Regions from separate parts of the Desulfurispirillum alkaliphilum genome, predicted to be linked through region 3. Evidence: riboswitches for the same ligand, from Rfam matches in the RefSeq annotation. Region 3 holds a riboswitch; each other region holds the start of a gene.
What was found. Region 3 has a riboswitch for cobalamin ahead of ACZ46I_RS06135 (ribonucleoside triphosphate reductase). Riboswitches for the same ligand answer to the same signal wherever they lie in the genome.
Positions count from the first base shown of each region.

Region 1: linked by a shared signal. The riboswitch ahead of metE (5-methyltetrahydropteroyltriglutamate--homocysteine S-methyltransferase) and the one ahead of ACZ46I_RS06135 (ribonucleoside triphosphate reductase) in region 3 are both predicted to bind cobalamin.
Region 2: linked by a shared signal. The riboswitch ahead of ACZ46I_RS10805 (hypothetical protein) and the one ahead of ACZ46I_RS06135 (ribonucleoside triphosphate reductase) in region 3 are both predicted to bind cobalamin.
Region 4: linked by a shared signal. The riboswitch ahead of ACZ46I_RS09260 (TonB-dependent receptor domain-containing protein) and the one ahead of ACZ46I_RS06135 (ribonucleoside triphosphate reductase) in region 3 are both predicted to bind cobalamin.

Region 1 covers NZ_AP042405.1:1,574,101-1,579,779, reverse strand. The annotation lists gene cooS (anaerobic carbon-monoxide dehydrogenase catalytic subunit) at 1-466, opposite strand, end outside; gene ACZ46I_RS07130 (Crp/Fnr family transcriptional regulator) at 576-1,262, opposite strand; gene ACZ46I_RS07125 (alpha/beta fold hydrolase) at 1,432-1,752, opposite strand; gene ACZ46I_RS07120 (alpha/beta hydrolase) at 1,737-2,381, opposite strand; cobalamin riboswitch at 2,649-2,822, shown strand; gene metE (5-methyltetrahydropteroyltriglutamate--homocysteine S-methyltransferase) at 3,035-5,335, shown strand; gene ACZ46I_RS07110 (energy transducer TonB) at 5,394-5,679, opposite strand, start outside.
Region 2 covers NZ_AP042405.1:2,399,312-2,404,990, forward strand. The annotation lists gene ACZ46I_RS10785 (PAS domain S-box protein) at 1-451, opposite strand, end outside; gene ACZ46I_RS10790 (energy-coupling factor ABC transporter ATP-binding protein) at 843-1,595, opposite strand; gene cbiQ (cobalt ECF transporter T component CbiQ) at 1,588-2,337, opposite strand; gene cbiM (cobalt transporter CbiM) at 2,346-2,999, opposite strand; gene ACZ46I_RS10805 (hypothetical protein) at 2,986-3,462, opposite strand; cobalamin riboswitch at 3,616-3,793, opposite strand; gene ACZ46I_RS10810 (hypothetical protein) at 3,855-4,604, opposite strand; gene ACZ46I_RS10815 (ATP-binding protein) at 4,795-5,679, shown strand, end outside.
Region 3 covers NZ_AP042405.1:1,338,976-1,344,654, forward strand. The annotation lists gene ACZ46I_RS06115 (TonB-dependent receptor) at 1-1,028, opposite strand, end outside; gene ACZ46I_RS06120 (FecR family protein) at 1,201-2,184, opposite strand; gene ACZ46I_RS06125 (RNA polymerase sigma factor) at 2,181-2,696, opposite strand; gene ACZ46I_RS06130 (bacterioferritin) at 2,958-3,455, opposite strand; cobalamin riboswitch at 3,554-3,746, shown strand; gene ACZ46I_RS06135 (ribonucleoside triphosphate reductase) at 3,927-5,679, shown strand, end outside.
Region 4 covers NZ_AP042405.1:2,053,438-2,059,116, reverse strand. The annotation lists gene ACZ46I_RS09280 (sensor histidine kinase) at 1-367, shown strand, start outside; gene cysS (cysteine--tRNA ligase) at 421-1,818, opposite strand; gene mltG (endolytic transglycosylase MltG) at 1,837-2,835, opposite strand; gene ACZ46I_RS09265 (hypothetical protein) at 2,843-3,484, opposite strand; cobalamin riboswitch at 3,825-4,005, shown strand; gene ACZ46I_RS09260 (TonB-dependent receptor domain-containing protein) at 4,111-5,679, shown strand, end outside.

The DNA.
Region 1 (5,679 bases), 240 kb from region 3:
GAAAGTCCTCCAGCGCCTTCAGGGCAACCGCCCTGGCAATTTCATTCACCTCGCGCCCATGGGTTTCAATGCCCAAACCATCGGCAACGCGCAGCAGCTTCTGGGGATCACGGATTTCGTAGGGCGCCTTGCCCTCTGCGGCTTCCAGCAGAGCCAGGGCAACTTCACGGCCATGTTCGGCATGGGGAGCCGCGCCTTCGGTCAGTTTCATCAGAAAATTGCGGGCCACGATGGTATCCAGGGAGGCTCCGCAAATTCCCCGCTGGGGGCCTTTTCCATTGGGCGCAATGCGGCAGGGGCCCTCCAGGCAGTGGTTACAGCAAACGCCTGTAGCGCCAAAACCGCAGGCGGTATGGGCATCGGCCCGATCAAAGGCCGTTTCCACACCTTCCTGGCGCGCTTTGGTCAGCAGCTGCTGCACGGCCGGATCCATACTCACTTCTTCGACGGTACGTGCTTTCTTCATGGCGTAACCTCCAGATTTTGAAGAGAAATCGAGTTACGCATCATCTAGCACAGACACCAAAGGGAAAAATGTCACCGGCACGACACTTGTGGGGATTTTTTGCAAGCGGCTACAGGGAGGGGGAATCCGCCGTGCTCTCCAGAAAATACGCGGGCTGAAGGATGAGGATTTTCCGGCTGCGGGTTCGCAGAATGCCTTTGTTCTCCAGCTGTCGCAGCTGGGAACTGACCGTCTGCCGCGTGCTGCCAATGGCCGTGGCAATCTGCTCCTGGGTCAGACCCATATCCAGGAGAATACCTTCGCGCACCGGCTCTCCACTGCGGCGAATGGCTTCAGCCAGGTAGTGCATGAGCCGCTTGTCCACCTCGCGGAATGCCAGGTTTTCAATAATATTTACCGTATTTTTCAGGGCATCACCCAGGATGGCCACCACACTGAGCATAAAGGCCGGGTTCTGCTCCATGATTTCGCGAAAATCGCTGACATGCACCAGGGCAATCTGGGTCTGCGCGGCCATGGCCATGCCGAACCCCCGCGCATGACCGCTGTAGACACCGCCGCGCTGCAAAACGGATATGGTGAATTCCTTGCCGTTGGGGCAGCTCAGGAAGATGCGCACACTGCCCTGCAACACCATGTAGATAAAGTCGGGAGCCTCGTGAGGGCCGAAGAGGATGCCATTTTTGTCAGCTGTTCGCCGTTGACATCGCTCCAGGTAAGTGTCAAGCAGATCGGCGGGCAGCTCCGCCATATTCTTCATGGTGTGAAAACCCGAGTCGCTTTTGCCGCCGCGCACACGAAACCTCCTGCCTCTGCCTTCAGAAGACCGTACAGTGACACAGGCCGCCGGAGGAATCAACCACGGAACACGCAGACACGTGCGGGCTATCTCCTCTGCATATTCTGGCAACAGCAGCCATACCGGCTCCCGGATGGGATATCTGGGTTCTGCAGGTTCGCAGAGCCTATGGCAGCTCCTCTGCTGGCACGAGGGCTTCATTCAGAAAATTCACCAGCTGCCGCACCAGTTCCGGTGCCAGCGGCACATCCGGATTTTCATAGGAAATCCGCTGCGCCTGCGGATCGTCTTCAACCAGCTTGAGAATATGATTCATGCCGGGAATCACATGAAGCCGCGCGTCGGGATTCGCCGCCTGAAGCGCCTGAGCCTCAGCGACCGGCACCTGCATGTCGGTCTGCCCATGGAAGATGGCAACGGGAGTACTCAGTTTCTGCAGCTCCTCGGCAGGCTGGTAAGGAAACCAGGAGATCAGGTATGGCTGCACACTCTCACGGAACAGAAGGGCCAGTTCCTGCGGCACAACCGGCACCGTCTCCCCCATTTCGAGGGACCGGATAATCGCCGCCGCTGCACGCTCAAGATCCGTCGGCAAAAGCCCGGAAACTGGTGGCGCAGCAGATCTGCGGCACTTCCTGACGGGCTGGCAAGGGTGACACGGGCGCAGTGTGGCTGCTGCTGAGCTGCCAATATGCCGATCAGGGCTCCCTCGCTGTGACCGATAACCACAACACAGTCAAAACGCGAATCGGCGACAAGCATTTCCATCCAGCTGGCGGCATCCTGAACATAGGTGTCCAGCCGTAGCTGCGACTCATCCAGTGCCGCCTGGTTGCTGGCCCCGATGCCCCGCTTGTCATAACGCACGGAAGCATAGCCCGCACGCGCCAACTCCTCAGCCAGCATCTTCAGACTGTTGTTTCGCCCCGGCAGCCCCACGGTGTTTCCGTCGCGATCCGTGGGACCGGAACCAGCAATAATCAGCGCCACCGCCGCCGTTTTCCCCGCCGCTTCCGGCAACTGCAGGGTACCGCGCAGCGTACCCGTGGCAGTCTGCAGGTGAATATCCACCGCGTGGCTCCCAGCGGACACTTCGGCGTAAACTCCCAGGATCACTGAGAACACCAACAGAAAACGCAACACTTGTACACGGCGACCTGAAAAACTCAGAGAGCCCATGACACCTCCAGGCAAACATGCCTCCTAAGAAAATTCACCATACCTTCCTCCGTTGAGAATGTCCATGCCCGCAGAAGGCAGAACCACCAAAGCGTGACTCCAGGAATGGCACGCCATTCCAATTGCATTTTACCGGTTGACCTGCCATGCCAGAGTGCGGTATCCATAGAGACAGATGAGGGCAGATCCCGTATTACTGGTGAAAACCCTCCCTCCCATTACAGATTCGAGAGCAGGAAACGGAAGACGGTGAAAATCCGTCGCGGACGCGCCGCTGTAACCGGACACATGCTGCATGGTCACTGGATAGTTATCTGGGAAGGCCATGGAGCGAAAAAAGCCGGAAGCCAGAAGACGCCCTGTTCTCAGGCCTGACAGCACCTCGCGCCAGGGTGTAGAGCAGGGGTACACGAATTCTGCTCATGGCTGAACACCGCTGCAGATTCGCGATAACTCTTCCTTACACCCATTTCCTGCCAGCAGGGGATGGGTTTTGCGTTTTCTGCGTGTATGTCCGTCATCGGGAATATGCACGCTGAGCGCTGTCAGTGCCTTTACTTTGGGTACCAATTCCAGAAAAGGAGCTGACTATGCTGACGCACACACTTGGATTTCCCCGTATGGGTTCACGCCGTGAACTGAAAACCATTCTTGAAGCCTACTGGAAGGGAACAGCCACCCTGGAGAGCCTTCAGGCCGATGGCCGCGTTCTGCGCCGTCTGCACTGGCAACTTCAGAGGCGCGCCGGTATTGACCTGGTGCCCGTAGGAGATTTCTCCTTTTACGACCACATGCTCGACATGATCGCCATGGTGGGTGCAGTACCTGAACGCTTCCGCCGGGAAGGTGAACAGGCAGACCTGGATACGCGCTTCTTTATGGCACGTGGAGTGAGGGGCAATGCGAGTGCTCCAGCCATGGAAATGACGAAATGGTTCAATACCAATTATCACTATATCGTGCCGGAGTTCTTTCCAAAGCAGCAGTTCCGGCTCTCCAGCAGTGATCTTTTTGATCACCTTGAAGAGGCGATCCAGGCAGGTTTTCCCGCCAAGCCCGTACTCCCCGGCCCCTTCACATTTCTGGCCCTGGGCAAGGAGACGGTGGAAGGTTTTGACCGCTGGCAGCATCTGGATGCCCTCGTCTCAGTGTACGAGACTATTCTCACCCGACTTGCCGCTTGCTGCCAGTGGATTCAACTGGATGAGCCCATCCTGGCCAGTGATCTCCCCAGGGCGGCCCGTGCTGAATTCACGGCCGTATACAAGCGCCTGCAAAACGCGGCAAACCCGGCGCGGATACTGGTAGCCACCTATTTTGGCGGCCTGGAAGAAAACCTGGAACTGGCTCTGGATCTGCCTGTCGCTGGCCTGCATGTCGACATGGTAAGCGCGCCGGATCAGCTGCCCGCCCTCCTGAGCCAGTGGCCAACATCCAGGTATCTCTCTCTGGGGCTGGTGGACGGCCGCAATGTGTGGCGCACCGATCTTGACCAGGCACGCGAGGTAGCCGAATACGCGTCACAGTGGATTGGCGAAGAGCAGGTCATGCTGGGAACCTCCTGCTCTTTACTCCATGTTCCCGTTGACCTTGAACTGGAGCATGAGCTGGATCCGGAAATTTTCAACTGGCTTGCCTTTGCCCGCCAGAAGTGCGGCGAACTGAATCTGCTGCGCTCCGCCCTTGCCGGCAAACCAGTCGCGGCATCCTTCGAGGAGAATCGCCAGGCGTTGGCGGCACGGGCAGGCAGCAAACGCGTCAGGCGTCAATCCGTACGACACCAGATGGAAGCCCTCACCCCCGAAATCTCTGTGCGTCAGGAGACCTCTGATCAGCGGCGCCTCGCCCAGAGTGAACGTTTCAACCTGCCCCTGCTGCCGACTACGACCATAGGATCTTTCCCGCAGACACCGGAAATCCGGGCAGTCCGTCATCGCTTCCGCCAGGGGCACATAACCGCGGAAGATTATCAACAGACGATCAAGGAATACATCTGTCAGGTCATTGACTTCCAGGAAGAGTCCGGCCTTGATGTTTTTGTGCATGGAGAATTCGAACGTACCGACATGGTGGAGTACTTTGCTGAGCACCTGGAGGGTTTCTGTTTTACCCGCCACGGCTGGGTACAGAGCTATGGCAGCCGCTGCGTCAAACCACCGGTTCTCTACGGCGACGTGGAGCGACCGCATCCCATCAGCGTACAATGGACCCAGTATGCTCAATCCCTGACAGGAAAACCGGTCAAAGGTATGCTTACCGGCCCGGTAACCCTGCTGAACTGGAGTTTTGTACGCGACGATCAACCACGCCGCGAGACGTGCCTGCAACTGGCTCTTGCCATGCGCGCTGAAGTGCTTGATCTGGAAGAGGCTGGTATAGGAATCATCCAGGTTGATGAAGCCGCTTTGCGCGAAGGACTTCCCCTGCGACGGGAACAGTGGCGCGACTCTCTTTCCTGGGCTGTTGATGCCTTTCGACTGACCACCTCAGGAGTCCGGAAGCACACACAGATTCACACCCATATGTGCTACAGCGATTTCAATCACATTGTGGAATGGCTGGCTTTCATGGATGCCGATGTCATAAGCATTGAAGCGAGCCGCAGCCACATGGAGCTCCTTCAGGCCTTCCAGAATGTCCGCTATCCCAATGACATCGGCCCCGGTATCTGGGACATCCACAGTCCACGCATTCCATCGGTGGAAGAGATATCCAGTCTCCTCTGCCGCGCGCTGCAGATCCTTCCCGCAGAACGCCTCTGGGTAAACCCGGACTGCGGACTGAAAACCCGCACCTGGCCAGAGGTTCGCGCCAGCATTCATAACATGGTCAGCGCCGCCACCGCCATGCGCTCAGCCCTGAGTCCTGCAATGGCCGCCAGCCAATCGTAATCGTGACGGCCTGAAGGAAAATGCTGAACCCACCGGAAAACAGGGCAGTCCACGCTTCTCACTCAAGCACATAGCGCAGGGGGAAGCGCAGGGACTCCGGTGATGACCCGGAAAGGTCGGCCACAAAGGAGCGGGCGACCCGCTCCAGGGTTTGTTCGGCGGCACGTCTGAGCAGGCGGTGGCTGCCCTGCTCTTCGATGAGAAACTCCACCAGGCGACCCTGTTCGTCGAGAGTGACCGTAATCATCAACTCCCCTTCCAGGCCCATGCGCCGCGCTGGCAGGGGGTAGAACTTCTCCGACTCCACGGCGCGCAGCAATTCATCCAGCAGGTCTGCCTGCCGG
Region 2 (5,679 bases), 1.1 Mb from region 3:
ACAGGGAACCTTCTGCGACGGCTCTGCGCACCAGCTCTCTGGCGTCAGCCAAGGAATACGGTGACGCACTCCAAGAAGACTCTGCGTTGAGATCAGCAGTGGCAGCTACGCCAGAGGATTCCAGTGCCGCCGAATTGGCATCCAGGATTTCCGCTGTAACGGGATGGAAAATGAGCACCCTGGCGCTCAGACTGTCCAGCAGTTCACGATAGAGGCGCTTTTGGGAAGCCAGCCGCAGACTCAGCTGAATATGCAAAGCTCCAAGAACTGCCGCCAGCAGCAGCAGTACCGTAAGAGTCGGAAGCGCGAAGGGATGATACTGGCGCAGGTGTTCACAGGAAAAAACAGCCGGTGGTGGGGTGGCACTGGCAGCGGCAGGGAGAAAAACCCAAAGAAGAAATGCGGCGAAGGTGACTACGAATATACGACTCACGAAAAAACGAAGTACCATAACCACCCACTATTGAGAACTCTCGACAGTTTGTAACAGATTATGCCGCTCACCACAACTTCTAACAGATTGACGAAATACCTCACATCAGCAGGCAATCGAAAATACACCGCTGCCGGACGTGGACAAATCGCGGAAAGAGGTGGAGTCTCCTGCATAGCAGTGACGAGCAATGCCAGGCAACGCAGCTGATGGGTGCTTTACCGTTGCGGAACACTATGAACGCAGAGCTTGCCGCCACGGCAGAGGCAAATACAAACCAAAAGCCAGGAAGGGCGGGAGTCTGCGGACCCAAAGTCGTGGAAGCCACTCACGCGTACAGTGAGGACAAAGTCAAGGGACGGCATCTTTCATCCTGATTCGGTTGCGAAAGCTGCGCTGTGGTGTTCTCTCAGTGGTGGTGCAGGAGCTGGTGAGGTACCAGTGAGTGGGGCTTTTCCTGTCCATGGGCGCACATCAACCCTTCATCGGCCATAATCGCTCGGGGTTCGCCATCGGCCACGATAGCACCATCATCTATCAGGATCACCCTGGTACAGACCTCCAGAATCAGCTCCAGGTCGTGGGAAGCCAACAGCATGGCGTGGCGAGAGCGTTGCAGCAGACCGATAAGCTGGCGGCGAGAGCGTATATCGAGACTGGCACTGGGCTCATCATAGAGCACCAGACGGGGCTCCATGGCCAGAGCACCGGCGATGGCAACCATGCGCTTCTGGCCCACGGAAAGATGGTGCACCGCCTTCTGGGCAAACGCGGATGTTCCCGTCCGCTCCAGAGCGTCAGCTACCCGCTTTTCCACAGTGACATTATCCAGCCCCATGTTGCGAGGACCAAATGCCACATCTTCACGAACTGTCGGGCAGAAGAGCTGATCGTCGGACTGCTGAAAGACCAAAGCCATGTCAGGATGAAACTGCCCGATTCGCAATGGCTTTCCCATAAAGTCAATACAGCCCTGCTCTGCCGCGAGAATACCGCTGATCAGCAGAAACAACGTACTCTTCCCTGCTCCGTTGGGCCCGATCACACCGACTTTTTCTTCAGGCAGAACTTCCAGATTCAGAGCTCTGATGACATGGGGCGTATCGGGATAGGAGAAGCACAGCCCTTCAATACGCAGTACCGGAGTATGAGATTCAGCCATGGGAATATCCTGCCTGTAATTGAAGAAATATAATAAACGCGCAGACCACAAGCACCAGCCCCAGCAACACCAGGTGGCGCCAGGGAGGAAACGGGTGACCTGTCGGTCTGCCCAGGTGGTAGCCACGCAGGATCATCGCCTGGTAGACCCGCTGGGAACGCTCATGGCTGCGCAGAAACAGACTGCCCCACAGCCAGGCCATGGTGCGCAGTGACAGAAGTGACCATGGTTTTATCGAGTAACCGCGCAGGGTCATGGCGGTGGTCATGCGTCCATGGTCATCGGCAATGACATGGAAATACCTCAGCACAAGCCCGGCCATATCGGCCATCACCGGCGGCAGCCCCAGGGACTTCAAGGTATTTATTGTTACCTCCAGGGGCATGGTTCCTATCATCGCGAACACCACCATCATGATGGCATAAAAGCGGGCCGCAATCAAAAGAGCGGCGTGCGTCCCCTCACGGGAGACACTGACCATCCCGAGATCCAACAGCACCGTCTGGCCACCAGCAAAGGGGAGGAAAATCACCATGGCCACAATAATGAACGATGGCAGACGCAGACGGTTGAAGAGGGCCATTGGCCCAAGGCCCGCCAGCACTGAACACGCAAACCCAACCCCCAGAATCAGTGGCAGCAAATGCAGCGCTTTGACAAAGGAAAAGCTGAAGGCCAGCACCAGGGCAGCCAGCAAACGACAACGCGGATCCCAACGGTGGAGAAAACAAAAACACCCCATGGATCGTGCTATGCCTCCATGTTTTCGTCGAGCAGCGCAGGGCTGGTTCGCTGAAAATAGTGCACCAGCCAGGCACAGAAGGCACCCTCCAGGAGGACTAAAGGAATATGCACCAGCACCAGGACGAGCAGAGCCGCCCGTTCAGCGGCAGCGTCTATATGTACTGGCATCCACAGGAGTACGGTTGATGCAAAAATGATGACTGCCAGCACCGACCCCAGGGAGCCCACAAAAAAAGCCAGTCCGAGATACAGGTGGTTGCCGCCACGCATGGCCACAGGACGCATCATCCGATAAACCCCACTGGCCACCAGTGCAGGAATACCAATGATCAGGGAATTTATGCCTATGGTGGTCAGCCCGCCATGGCCCAGCATGATTGCCTGCAGAAAAATGGCGATGACCACCGCTGGCAGCGCGTAATAGCCCAGCATAACACCCAGTATGCCACTGAGCATAAGGTGCGCGCTGGTGGGAGGGATGGGAATATGCACAGTGGAGAGGACGAAGAAAGCTGCCGTAAACAGCGCCGCGCGGGGAATCCCTTCCCGGGGGTCTGCCATGCGGTTGATTCTTGCCACTGCCACCGCCGTCAGGCCAATAGTGAGCGCAAAGGCTCCAACAGTTACCGGCAGTGGCAATATGCCGTCAGGAATATGCATGACTCTTCTTTCCTTTGCGGAAATAGAGCGCCGTTCCCACAGCACCCCAGACGACCAGGCCGAACATGAGAAGGGTGCGCAGTCTTCCTGTTTCTGTACGGGAAGTAATGGTAATATCCTCATCGCCCAGATCAACATGGATCATGGCCCCATGGCCCGCCTGTCGCAGCTGAATGCTCCAGGTACCTGAAATCTGCTGATCCGGGGTAACGCGCACATGCCCCTGCTCATCGGCCACAGTGGTCAGCCAGGGCGTGCGGGGATTCTGAGGCGAAAAGACCACCACCTGGGCGCCAGCCATGGGCGTGCCATCCTCATAGATAGCTTCCACGAAGATCACCCTCTGGATTTCCGTACGGGTAACCACACCATGGGCATGGGCAATACCCGAGCTCAACAGAAAAGCACAGAGAACCAGCAGGGCAAACCGCATTGACACGGTAGTGCCCGAAACGATTACCATCGGTGATATTCCGGAATATCTGGGGGAACAACAAGAGCTCGCACTGGACATAAAAAAGCCTCCTGGGATCTGCCCCGGATACGGAAGAACCCAGAAGGCGTCGTGGCTGTTAACCCCAACGTCTCTGCGCACCCGCCTTCCATACCCGGGAAGGGTCGTGTGTACTTTCCGGCAGGTCTCCTGGCTTGCGAATCATCCTCCAGATCGCCTTCCCGGCACGGGCCAGTGGCTTGTGATCCATCGTCATCGCTTACAGTGGCGGGTCCGCGGGGGATTTGCACCCCTCTTCCCTTTTCACCCGGATACGGGCACCGAAAATGAGAACTAAACGTGTTTACGGTACCTGTACCCATTTGTCAAGATACCTGCCATTGCACCTCTTCAGCAGTGACTCAGTGCCATTGGACACTGCAGTGTCCTTCGCCGGCATGACCCACATGCATACCCTGAAGCTTCAGTCTGTCAGCGCCAGCGGCGAAAACAGCAAAGCCGATACCTTCGAGATTCACATCATCGTCAGCATCCTTGTCGGCTCTGCCGAATATATGATCAAAGTGAAACGTCATTTCCAGATCACCGTCTTCGTCCTTACTGACAAATCCTTTGCGCTCATCACCCACAAATTCGCCACAGCGATAGGTGGCAACGTCATCGGAAGTTATCTGAAAGCTGACACTGCGACCATCCTTCCGGGCGGTGCCAATCAGCACCATAGACGCTCCCTTGAGCATGCCCGACTCCGCCTTGACAACCTGCCAGGAAAGGGCATTGTAGTGACCAGGCGTGACGTTCTCAACGACACCTACCAGCACTGGTGGCTCTTCCACGCTGCCGCGGGCCAGGTCAACCACATGAACCCCTTCCAGGGAAGCCTTGGCGCTGTAGGTGATGGCATCGGCCACCTCGGGGTCAAAGGGCGGGGTAGTCTGGTAGGCCGTGATATTCTGGAGCACCACAAAGGCGTGGTCAAAATTCAGCTGCCAGCCATCCTTGGTGAGTTTCGGACTCATAAACCCCTCGGTTATCAGTTCTTCGCCATTGGCAAAGAATTTCAGCGTTCCGGCAGAAGCCATGCTGAAGCATGACAGCAGCGCCAGGGTGCTGGCCAGGAAAAGCCCGGTAGATCGCATTGTTTTCTTCATGGAAAATCTCCCTGCAACGTGCATATACACGGTATTTCCTGCCACAACTACGCTTTATCGCTCGAAAAAGTCAAGAAAAATATTACGAAATTTATTTTCGTGTCACCCCGTAGTATTCATAAAAATCGGTTTCATTTTGGTTTTGTCACTTCATGCGCTATATTGCGGGGAACTGACGCGTGGAGGAGAGATGACCAGATACAGAATCAGAAGGCAGGTACTTGTTCCTCTGACCCTCACCTTTATTGTGCTTGTCAGCGCTTTCGTGTACGCCAGCTACCAGATTCGCCTCGATGATTATGCAAACAGCCTTGATAACCGGTATCAGCGGGTGCAGAGTATTCTCACCAGCCTGCTGCAGAATCGTAGTCTTACCATGCTCTCCATTACCGAGTTCATCGCTGACCGTCACCGCTTTCAGGAGGCAATGATCCAGAAGGATCGCGATGCATTGATTCTGCACGGAGCAACACTCTTTGAGCGAATATCGGCGGGACAGAACATCACCCACTTCTATTTCCATGACGCCGCGGGCTCAACGTACCTGAGAATCTATGACCCCGAGAATACGCGGGAATCCGCACCGCGCCACACAAAGCTTAGCGCCATGGAAACCGGAAAGCCTTCATGGGGACTTGAGCTGGGTGGCTCGGGTACGTTTACCTTGCGCATCGTCTACCCCTGGTTCATTGAAGGAGAGCTTGTTGGCTATATTGAGCTGGGTCAGGAGATCGACTCCATCCTCCATGAACTGCAGTCCATTACGCAGATTGATTTTCTCATTGCCCTCTATAAGTCCGCCCTGAATCAGCAGGAGTGGCAGGATGGCATGACGCTGCTCGGTCGGGATGGGCATTGGGAAATGCTTCCGGATATGGTTGTCATTGACCAGACCCTGGCCATACCGGAGGAACTTGTTCAGGAAATCATGGCAACGGACTCCCTGTACTCCGATTATGGCAAGACGCTCCAGATCCATGACAGTACCCTGCTGGCCCGCGCTTTTGTATTGAAGGATGTGGCCGGAGACCATGTCGGCGAATTTGTTATTTTCAAGGATATGACCCTGGAAGTC
Region 3 (5,679 bases):
GCGTAGGAGCGCCCGGTGTAATGCTGCTGTTCGCAGATATCCGAGCGGGCGCAGTCGATACGATAGACGCCGTCATCATTGATTGCGCCCAGGTGGTAGCCGGCCGGTGTCCCCGCTGCAGGTACAGATCCCGAATTATTGCCCATGAGGGATCCGCGCAGGCGAATGCCCCACTCCTTGCCGGGCTTGATGATGTCGCCGGCTTCAATGGTGCGCATGCTGACGGTTCCGCCGGTGGCTCCGGTACCTTCCGCGCTCATGACCGGGCCCTTGTCGATGCGGATGCCGCCGATCAGGTCGGGATCCACGTAGCTGCGGCTGGAGACGCCGGCATAGCCGCGATAGACGGTGGTTTCCTGGCGCGCGCCGTCGATGAGCACCGGAACGCGACCCTGCCCCTGCATGCCGCGAATATTCACGTCCAGTCCGCCACTGTTGCGGTTTTCACCAATGAGTACACCGGGAGTTCCCTGAAAGATATCGCCTACGGAGGTGCCGCGAAAGCGTTCGATATCCTTCTGGGTGATGATGTTGACCGAGGCGGGAGCGCGAAAGGTGGCGTCGTCTTCGCGGGTACCGCGCACGGTTACGGGAGCCAGGACGACCTGTTCCCGTTCTGTGGGGCGCAGCCCCACCGGAAGCGGGACTCCCTGCAGCTCCTGAAGCTCTGTGACTGGCGTCACGGAAAGCTCCATGTCAGCTGTCCTGTGAGTGGTCAGTGTGATGAGGTTGTTGCCGTTGAGGTGCCACTGGAGTCCGGTTCCCTCCAGCAGTTGCTCCAGAGCCTGGTCACTGCGCCACTGTCCCTGCACTCCCGGCGACTGATGATCCTGGACGATGCGATCATCCACCAGGACATCAATGCCGGTGGCAAGGGAGAACTGCAGGAGGGCGCCGCCCAGTGGCTGGGCGGCTATGGAGAAGCTGTGGAAGGAGGCGAGGTTGGCAGCGGGAGCGGGTATGGCGTTCAGGAAAAGCGCCAGAGCGACAAGCGCGCAGGCACGTACCATGAGGCTGAGTCGGGGCATGCGGTGTTTTCTCCTCTTTTCTGGTTATCGATCCCTCTACCAGGTAAGACGGAAAACCATGCAAAATGTACGGGCCGGTGAAAACATTTTTTGCACAATCTTTAAAAATTCAACGAAGCTAATGTTTATGGCGAGGGTGAGCCCCTGTTGTTTCGTGCGGTTGCGGCATCAGTCAGTTGGCGGATATGCGGATGAAAAAATGGGTGTAGCGGCTCATGCGCACGGGAAAGCTGTTGACGATGCTGATCAGGGCTGCTTCGGGGTCGCTGGCGCTGAATATTCCGGTTACCGGGATGGCGGCCACGTCCGGGTCGACGCTGAAGCGGGCGGTGTGGTAGCGCTCCAGGTCGCGCAGGACTTCACCCAGCGGGGTGTTCTGGTAGAGCAGGCGCTTCTGGCGCCACAGGCCGATGCTGTTGACATCCACGTCGGGCAGGCGCTGGAGACGGCTGGTGTCGTAGTGCAGTACCTGGCCGGGGTTCAGGGTTACCTGGTGCCCCAGGGTGTCAACTTCCACCTGGCCGCTGGCCACGGCGACCCTGGCGCCAGCGGGCTCGAGGCGCAGGTTGAAGCTGGTGCCCAGCACGCGGACTTCGCCTGCGGCGGCTTTTACCCGGAAAGGAGTTGTGTCGGGGGCAACGTCAAAGAACCCTTCGCCATGGCGCAGGGTTACCTGGCGCTGGTGGTTTTCCATCTGGACGCTGATGGCCGAAGCGGCCCCCAGGGAGATGCGGGAGCCGTCTGCCAGGGTAATCTGGCGCAGCTCACCGGCACGGGTGCAGTAGTCTGCGCCCAGGCAGTGCAGACCGGGAGAGTGGTGCAGGCTGATACTTGTGATGCCTGCGACCACCAGAAGGACGGCGGCGGCGGTGGCCAGGGTGGACCAGGCGCGTTGCCGGAGTGCCCGGTGGCGGAAGGTGGTACTGGCCCGGCGCGGGGCCAGGTCCTCCATGCCGTGCCAGATGCGCTGTATTTTCCGCCAGGATTGGGCGTGGATGGGGTTCTGGTCCATCCACGCGGACCAGGCGCGGCGGTCGGTTTCGCTGGCCTGGTCGTCCTGCAGGCGTACAAGCCAGGCGATGGCCTGCTCGTCTGGACACTGGTTCTGGGGTGATGAAAGATCCGGGGTGAAGGAGGTCTCCGGGTGCTGGCTCATGATTTCTCCTGTTGCGTGGCGTACTCATCCAGGCGTCTGGTGCAGTGGGTGAGGGCGCGGGCCATATGTTCCATGATAGTGCTGCGCGTGATGCCAAGCTGTTGTCCGATTTCGCTGTAACTCAACCCTTCCAGGCGCTTGAGCCGGAAGACTTCCCTGGCCCTGGGGGGCAGTTCCGCAATGGCATCCATGAGGATTGCCAGCTCTTCACGGGACAAAGCGGTGTCCTCGGCTGAGGGGGCCCGGCCCATGGCACTTTCCAGCTCTTCGGGGCTGATATCCTCCACGGGCATGTGGCTCGCGGATCGATAGTAGTCGATCAGTACATTGTGGGCAACTTTCAGCAGGTACGCTTTGGGATTGAGCAGGGAAATGGAGCTGCGCAGCAGGCGCAGGAAGGTTTCCTGGGTCAGGTCTGCCGCTGTTCCGGAAGAGGATACGCGGCTGGAGAAATAGCGCAGGATATCCTTGTGGTGGTTGCGGTAGATGTCGTGGGGATTCTGATCTGACATGGATGCCCTCTTCCAGTCGCTCTTCCGGGTGCGTCGCGTTCACGCTGCTTCACCTTCTGGTGAGTGTGGAGGCACGGGCGATCATGTTAGTTTACGCAAACTTTCTAGCGCTTTTTTCGATCCTCTGTCAAGGGTATTCGGGCATTTCAGCAGGAAAGTGCTGTGGGTGAGGCTGTCGCAGGGGTGAAGGGGTGCCGTGGCCAGCAAAAGAAACAGGGAGCGCCGGCTGACGCTCCCTGGATATACATGTTCTGAGGGGTTTTACTCTGCGGGCTGTCCGGCGCTGCGGCTCTTGCTGCGCTCAATGGACTGCAGGGCCAGGTAGTTTTCGCCAAAACGCTTGAGGTTGTCGATTTCGTTGTCATACTGGTCGTAGTGACGCTCTTCATCCATGACCAGATCCTCGAAGAGTTTCTTGGAGACCGAGTCGGCGTTGGTGCCGCACTCGTTGGCCCAGCGGTTATAGTCCATGGCGCTCTGCTCTTCCATTTTGGCAGCCATTTCCAGCATTTTATTCACGTCCTGTTCTGGAATGACATTGGAGCCGGCTTTCATTTCCACATCGCCACCCAGGAAGAGGATGCGCTCGGCCAGACGCTCCACGTGGATCATCTCTTCGATGGCGGTGCGCTTGAAGAGCCCGGCCAGCAGGTCGTAGCCCTGGTCGTCACAGTGAAAGTGGAAATACATATACTGGTGGAGCGCGGCGATTTCTTCAGATACGGCCTTGTTCAGCAGAGCTATACTTTTTTCATGCATGGAATGCCTCCTGATATTCGAGATGGATAAAAATATGCGAGTCCGATGGGCAGATACTACTCCAGAAACCCGTGGCAATCAAGGGAAGCCGGGGGTGGGAAATCTTCCGTTGACATGGTCGCAGAGGCAGGGCACTATATCGATCCGGGATTCAGGGAAGTGCGGTGAAAATCCGTCGCTGCCCCCGCAACTGTAAGCCGGACAAGGCTCCATGCGCCACTGTGACAACACGGGAAGGCGGAGCTGAGGATGATGGCGAGCCAGGATACCTGCCCCGAGAACACACAGCGGAGGGATGTTCCTATGGAAGTTCTGTCTTCACGTTCCCGTCTTTTGTAGCCAGCGCTCTGCGGCCCACGTACCCATTTCTTTTATCACATGCGTACCCCTGCCACTGCCTGCCCGGATATTTGCCGGGATGATGTGCCGTCTTCGCGGACGGACAGTGGCGGAAGCCACGGAGCCTGAACTATGATCACTACTGTCATGAAGCGCGATGGTCGTTTTGTCCCCTTCGACCAGGAGCGCATCGCCACTGCCATCTTCAAGGCCGCCCGTTCGGTGGGCGGCAGCGACCGTAACATTGCCTCGGCCCTCTCCCTGCAGGTGCTGCGCGCCCTGGTGGACCAGTACGGCCAGTACGGTTCCTGCACCGTAGAGCAGGTGCAGGACTGCGTGGAAAAGGTTCTCATCGAGGGTGGCCACGCCAAAACCGCCAAAGCCTATATCATCTACCGCCACCAGCGCGCCGACATGCGGGCCATGACCGAAAGCTTCGAAGGTCTGGAGAGCATCGTGGAATCCTACCTGGGCGGCAGCGACTGGCGGGTCAACGAAAACAGCAACACCACCTATGCGCTGCAGGGGCTCAACAACTACATCTCTTCCACCATCACCGCCCGCTACTGGCTCAATAAGATCTATCCGCGCCAGGTGCAGGAAGCCCACTCCCGTGGCGACTTTCACATTCACGATCTGGGGCTGCTGGCGGTGTACTGCTGCGGCTGGGATCTGAAGGATCTGCTGGTGCGCGGCTTTCGCGGCGTGGCCGGCAAGGTGGAGAGCAAGCCGGCCAAACACCTGCGCTCGGCCCTGGGTCAGGTGGTCAACTTCTTCTACACCCTGCAGGGGGAAGCCGCGGGGGCCCAGGCCTTTGCCAATTTCGATACCTGCCTGGCACCCTTTATCGCCTATGACCAGCTGACCTACCCCGAAGTGAAGCAGGCCATGCAGGAGTTCGTCTTCAACCTGAATATCCCCACCCGCGTGGGATTTCAGACGCCCTTCACCAACCTGACCATGGACCTGTACGTCCCCTCCACCCACCGCGACGAGCCAGTCATCATAGGCGGAAAGCCCCAGGAACGCACCTACGGGGAGTTTCAGGAAGAGATGTTCATGCTCAACCAGGCCTTCATGGAAGTGATGATGGAAGGCGACGCCAAAGGGCGCGTCTTCACCTTCCCCATTCCCACCTATAACGTCAGCCGCGACTTCGACTGGCAGCACCCCATGGTGGGCAGGCTGATGGAGATTACCGCCAAGTACGGCATCCCCTATTTTGCCAACTTCGTCAACAGCGACATGAGCCCCGACGACGCGCGCAGCATGTGCTGTCGCCTGCGTCTGGACAATCGGGAACTGCACAAGCGCGGTGGCGGACTCTTTGGCGCCAATCCCCTGACCGGCTCCATTGGCGTGGTAACCATCAACCTGCCCCGCATCGCCCACAGCGTGGACAGCGAAACGGCCTTCTTTGAGCGGCTGGCCGAGCTGATGGAGCTGGCCCGCGACAGCCTCAAAATCAAACGCAAGGCCCTGGAACGCCTGACGGAAAACGGCCTCTACCCCTATTCCCGCTTTTACCTGCAGGACATTCACCAGCGCTTTGGCGAGTACTGGCGAAACCACTTCAACACCATCGGCATCATCGGCATGAACGAAGCGCTGCTGAACTTTATCGGCGTGGATATCACCCACCCCGAAGGACTGGAATTTTCCCGCCGCGTCATGGAATTCATGCGGGAGCGCCTGGGACAGTTCCAGCTGGAGGAAGACGTGCTCTACAACCTGGAGGCCACCCCCGCCGAAGGCACCTCGTTCCGCCTGGCCCGCAAGGACCGCCAGACCCTTCCCGGCATCATCACCTCCGGTACTGAAGAGCGCCCCTACTACACCAACTCCACCCAGATACCGGTGGAGAAAACCCGCGACCTCTTTGCCG
Region 4 (5,679 bases), 710 kb from region 3:
CCTGCTGTCCAATGCGTGTGAGTACTCCTATGGTGGCGACACGATCCGCATTCGCGGCACGGTGGAAGGCGACAGGATTCTGGTCAGCGTGGAAGATCCCGGCGAGGGGATCCCCGAGGAGCACCTTGAGCATATATTTCAGAAATTCTACCAGTATCACTCTGGGAAAACCCGTTTACAGAAAGGCCTTGGCCTCGGGTTGAATGTGGCCAGGGGCCTGGTCGATCTGCTTGGCGGAAGTGTTCACTGTACTTCCGCCCCCGGTGGCAAGAGTACCGTGTTCACGGTGAGCCTGCCCCTGAAGGACGATCGTGAGGTGAAAGACACCTCCGACGGTGGCAATGACTTCATGTTCGAGGCGTTCTGAATGAAAATGCAAAAACCCCCGTCCGGAAGGGCGGGGGTTTTTTTTGATGGATTTCAGCGATAGCGCCAGCTTGTTCCTTCTTTTGAGTCCTTGATTTCCACGCCATTTTCCAGCAGTTCGTCACGGATGCGATCAGCGGTAGCGAAATCCTTATCGCGGCGCGCGGCATTGCGTGCTTCAATGCGGGCGGCAATTTCATCAGCGCTGAGCTGTGAAGTGCTCTGCCTGGCAAACCACTGTGATGGCAGAGACTGGAAGATTCCCAGTACGTCGCCCAAGCGGCAGTAGGTGTCATAGATGCCCTTGGCATCAGCGCTGGAGGGATTGAGTTTATTGAGGGTGTGGACCCCTTCAAAGAGGCTCGCCAGGGCCAGGGCGCTGTTGAAGTCGTCATCCATGGCCTCCTCGAATTTCCGCGTGATGTCACTGAGGACAGGGGCGATGGAACCCGAGGTGCGGGTGTCTTCGTGGTTTTCAAAGTTCTCCAGGAAGCGGTAGAGCTTCTCCAGTGCCTGGCGCGCCATGGTCATGTTCTCTTCACAGAAGTCGATGGGGCTGCGGTAATGGGTCTGGGCCAGGAAGAGGCGCAGGACTTCCGGGTCATAGTGCTGCAGGATCTCTTTGATGGTAAAGAAGTTCCCCAGGGACTTTGACATCTTTTCGTTATTGATGTTGACGAAGCCGTTGTGAATCCAGTAGCGGGCTGGGGCGCAGCCGTAACCGGCCTGGGACTGGGCTATCTCGTTTTCATGGTGGGGGAAGATGAGGTCCTTGCCACCGCCGTGGATGTCAAAGACGCGGCCCAGGTGTTTGTGGCCCATGGCGGAGCACTCAATGTGCCAGCCGGGACGCCCGGCGCCAAAAGAGGCCTCCCATGAGGGTTCACCTGTTTTTTTGCCTTTCCAGAGGACGAAGTCAAGGGGGTTTTCCTTGAGGGGATTAACCTCGACCCGTGAGCCGCTCTGCAGGTCTTCCAGGGCCTTGTGGCTGAGTTTGCCATATTCGGTGAAGCGGTGAACCCGGAAGAAGATATCATCACCACCCTTGTAGGCGTAGCCGTTGTCCAGAAGCTTTTCAATCAGGGCAATCATTTCAGGAAGGTGCTCAGTGGCCCGTGGTGCGATGGTGGGCGGAAGCACATAGAGCGCCGCCATATCGCGGTCGTGCTCGCTGATAAAGCGCTCGGCCAGCGCTTTCCACTCTTCGCCATTTTCGCGGGCTCGGTTAATGATTTTGTCGTCTATATCCGTGTAGTTCTTGACAAAGGTGACTTCGAATCCGCGATAGCTCAGATAGCGGCGGATACTGTCAAAGGCGACCGCGCTGCGGGCGTGACCGATGTGGCAGTGGTCATAGGTGGTGACTCCGCACACATAGATGCGGGCTTTGCCGGGCTCTATGGGGATAAAGTCTTCCTTGCTGCTGCTCTGGGTGTTGTAGAGGCGTATCATGGCTGCTCCTGTGCTGGTTTATGGCTGATTGGCGCGCTGGGAGCGTATGAAGTCCCAGTATCGCTGGACATGGCGATTGTGCTCGGCAAGGGTGGTGCTGAATACATGGCCCGATTCCCCCGGGGCCGCGACAAAATACAGGTAGTTCGTCTGCGCGGGATTGGCGGCGCTGGCAATGGCGGCTTCGGAGGGCGAACAGATGGGCGTGGGCGGGAGCCCATGGCGGGTATAGGTGTTATAGGGGGTATCCTGCTCCAGGTGCCTGCGGCGCAGGCGATCCTCCAGGACGTCGTCATCCCCCAGACCGTAGATAACGGTTGGGTCTGCCTGCAGCCGCATTCTCCGCTCCAGACGGTTATGGAAGACCGAGGAGATCAGGGGCATTTCATCACGGTTGCCCGCTTCCTTTTCGATGATGGAAGCGAGGATCAGGATGTCCATCTTGCTCCATCCGGGGCGCTGGTAGCGCTCAAGGTGCTGGAGCGTCGTGTTGCTCATGCGCTGCACCAGTTGTGTCTCCGCGCTGTGCCGCGAGTAGGCGTAGGTTTCGGGGAAAAGCAGGCCTTCCGGGGTGGAGAAGAGCGCTGATGCTTCCACGGCATCCTGGACAAGCTGGTGGAAGAGGGTGGCGTCGAGGATGGGGTTCTGGTCAACGCTCATGAGGATATCGCGATAGGTTGTTCCTTCGGTGACCGTGAATGAACGCTGATAGGGGATGCCCTGCATGAGTATCGCCGACGCGCCTGCCAGTGATATTTCAGCGGGGAACAGGTACTCTCCGCTTTTCAGGGTGTTGCGGTGCAGGCGATTGTACAGCACAAAGGGGAGCTTTGACGGCAGCACTCCATCCTCTTCGAGGATGGAAGCGATCCGGTTGAGGGACGCGCCACGGGGTATTTCTGTGATAACGGGCTCTGCCAGCGGCAATGGCCTGTGAATGATGGAGGTATAGGCATAATAGCTTAGTGGGGCCCCCAGAAGCAGCAGGGCCAGCACTGTCAGTACAAGGGCTTTCATGTGGGTTTCACCTGATCAGGGGTTCTCTGTGGTTGCCGCAGAAGACGGCGGTCACAGGGGGAACTGGTGGAGTAACCGGCAGGGCGATGATATCTCCGGGGTAAAAAGTATACGCACTTCCCATCTGTCCTGCCAGAGGAAAAAGCATCCCGGAGTCGAAGGGAAGCACTTGTCTGCCTGCTGTCGTCTCCACTTCCAGGGCTTTGGGAGCCGAACACAGAAGGAAGCTCGAAAGCTGTAGCGTCTGCGCAGCATAACAGGGCGAGGCTGCGCACTGGTGGTCTGCCAGCCATGTGAACCCCAGGATACGCATCTGGCTGCTTGAGCCATAGCCGCATCGATTGCCGCAAACCAGGGCAATATGGAGAACTGGTTCACCCATGGAGGGCGCGAGGATATCCGTCCGGAAGTGGGCCGCGGATTTATGGTGGGTGACCTGTCCGTCGCTCTGAAGAAAGTAGATGTTTTCGCTGTAACAGAAGGGAATGCCTTCCAGTGAGGAAATGTCAGAGGTTTCGGGAGTTCTTATCCATTCATGGAAGAGGCTTCCCGCAATGGCCTGGACTCCGGTATGCTCCACCAGTCCGTAGCGCTCAACTTTGCTGCCCTGGCTTCGGAAGTGGAGGAATACCTGGTTGGTATGGTTCATGGGTGCAATTTTCATCGCGCCAAGATACGGGAAATATCGGGGAAAATGCAAGTAATGAGGTAAGCTTTCCCGTCAAGAGGACAGTTTAAAACGAGAACACTACTATAAAAGGACACCCACTTTTGGTGCCGCCTTCCGTGGTTAATCTCCCTTGCCTTACCTTGGCGGGCTTTGCGACCCCCGTGAGCGCAGCGAACGGGGGTGAGACCCTGCCTTTCCATTCGCGGTTCCTTTCGTGCCCTCCGTGCTTTCCATGGTTCACTTCTCCGGTTTCCCTGCCGCCCGCACTCAAGCGCCATGTGTGATGAGCACTTGACATCCCCCCGCTGCACTCTTTAAGCTGTTCGAGCTTTTTTCCGGTGTCCACAGGTGTGGATGAAAAGGGAAGAGGGGTGTAAATCCCCCGCGGACCCGCCACTGTAAGCGACGACAAGGGATCACATGCCACTGGCCACGGGCCGGGAAGGCGATCCGGAGGACGAATCGTGAGCCAGGAGACCTGCCGGAAAGGGTCACTACACTATCCTTCCCGGGTATGGAAGGTGGGTGCTGCAGGTCTATTGCTGAACACAGCCATAACGCCTCCTGCGTCCTCCCCACAACCGGGATACACAGGAGGCATTTTCATGCGTATTGGTTCCTTGTTGTATCCCGCTGCCATCAGTGCATCACTGATGTCCTTTGCAGCGGTATCCGTCCTTGCCGAAGAGGCAGCCCCCGTCAGACTGGAGACCACCGTCGTCACCGCCACCCGCACGGCCCAGACCGTGGATGAAACCCTGGCTTCGGTCACGGTTATCACCCGCGAGGAGATTGAGCGTGGCCAGTACCAGAGCCTGCCCGATTTGCTGGCGACCATTCCGGGGGTGCAGGTGAATCAGGATGGTGGTCTGGGGACAAACACCAGTATCTATCTGCGGGGTACGAGCACCAACCAGACCCTGGTGCTGGTTGACGGTATCCGCATTCGTTCGGCTACTACGGGAGCCGCTTCCCTCCAGTATATTCCCCTCAGTCAGATTGACCGCGTCGAGGTGGTACGCGGTCCCCGCTCCACCCTCTATGGGGCCGATGCCGTGGGTGGGGTTATTCAGGTGTTCACCCGCAGCGGCGAGGCCGGTACGCGGGGCGAGGTCACGGTGGGCGGTGGCAGCCACGGCACTGCTGAAGGGCGGGCCTTTTTTGCCACGGCCAGCGGCAACAGCCACTACAGCCTGGGTATCGGGCACCTGCGCAGTGACGGCATTGATGCCCAGAAGAACGATGTCCCCGACGCTTTTGGCTGGGGCAATACCCCCGATGAACCGGACAAGGATGGCTACCGGGAGGATTCCCTGAGTGTGCGCTTCGGCCATGAGTTTTCACCGGGCAATTCCCTGCAATTCACCGGGTTGCATGCCGAGGGTGAGAGCGAGTATGACGGCACAAGTCAGAACTCTGCCGACTTTATTCAGCAGGCCCTGGGCCTCACCCTGCACCTGCTGCCCACAGATACGCTCAGTGTGACTGCTCAGGCCAGCCAGAGCCAGGATCGTTCAGAAAACTTTCTGGATGGCACTTTCTCCAGCCTCTTTGACACCAAACAACAGCAGTTCAGCGTGCAGGGCGACCTCTTCCTGCGCGACAGCGACGTGCTTACCATCGGTAACGACTACACGAAGGACAAGGTGCGCAGCGACACGGACTACGACGAGCGCAGCCGCGATAACAGCGCCCTTTTCACCCAGTACCAGCTGGAGCATATGAACCACAGCATCCTGGTGGGTGTGCGCTACGACGATAATGAACAGTTCGGCAGCCACACCACGTACAACGCTGGCTATGGCCTGCGCCTTCCCCACGATCTGAAGCTGGACCTGAACTATGGTACGGCCTTCCGCGCCCCCACCTTTAACGAGCTGTACTACCCCGATCCCTGGGGTTGGGGCGGTGGAAACCCCGACCTGAAACCTGAGGAATCAACCAGTTACGAGATTTCGCTGCAGCAGTCCCTGCCGAATGCCTACTGGCGCACCAGTATTTTCCGCACGGAAATTGACAATATGATCAGCGGCTGGCCAGCGGAGAACATCAGTCGCGCCCGCATTGACGGGGTGGAACTGGATGGGGGCTACCGGCTGACCAGCCAGTGGAACATCAGCGCCGCCATTACCCTGCAGGATCCCAAAGACCGGGATTCGGGCAATCTTCTGGCC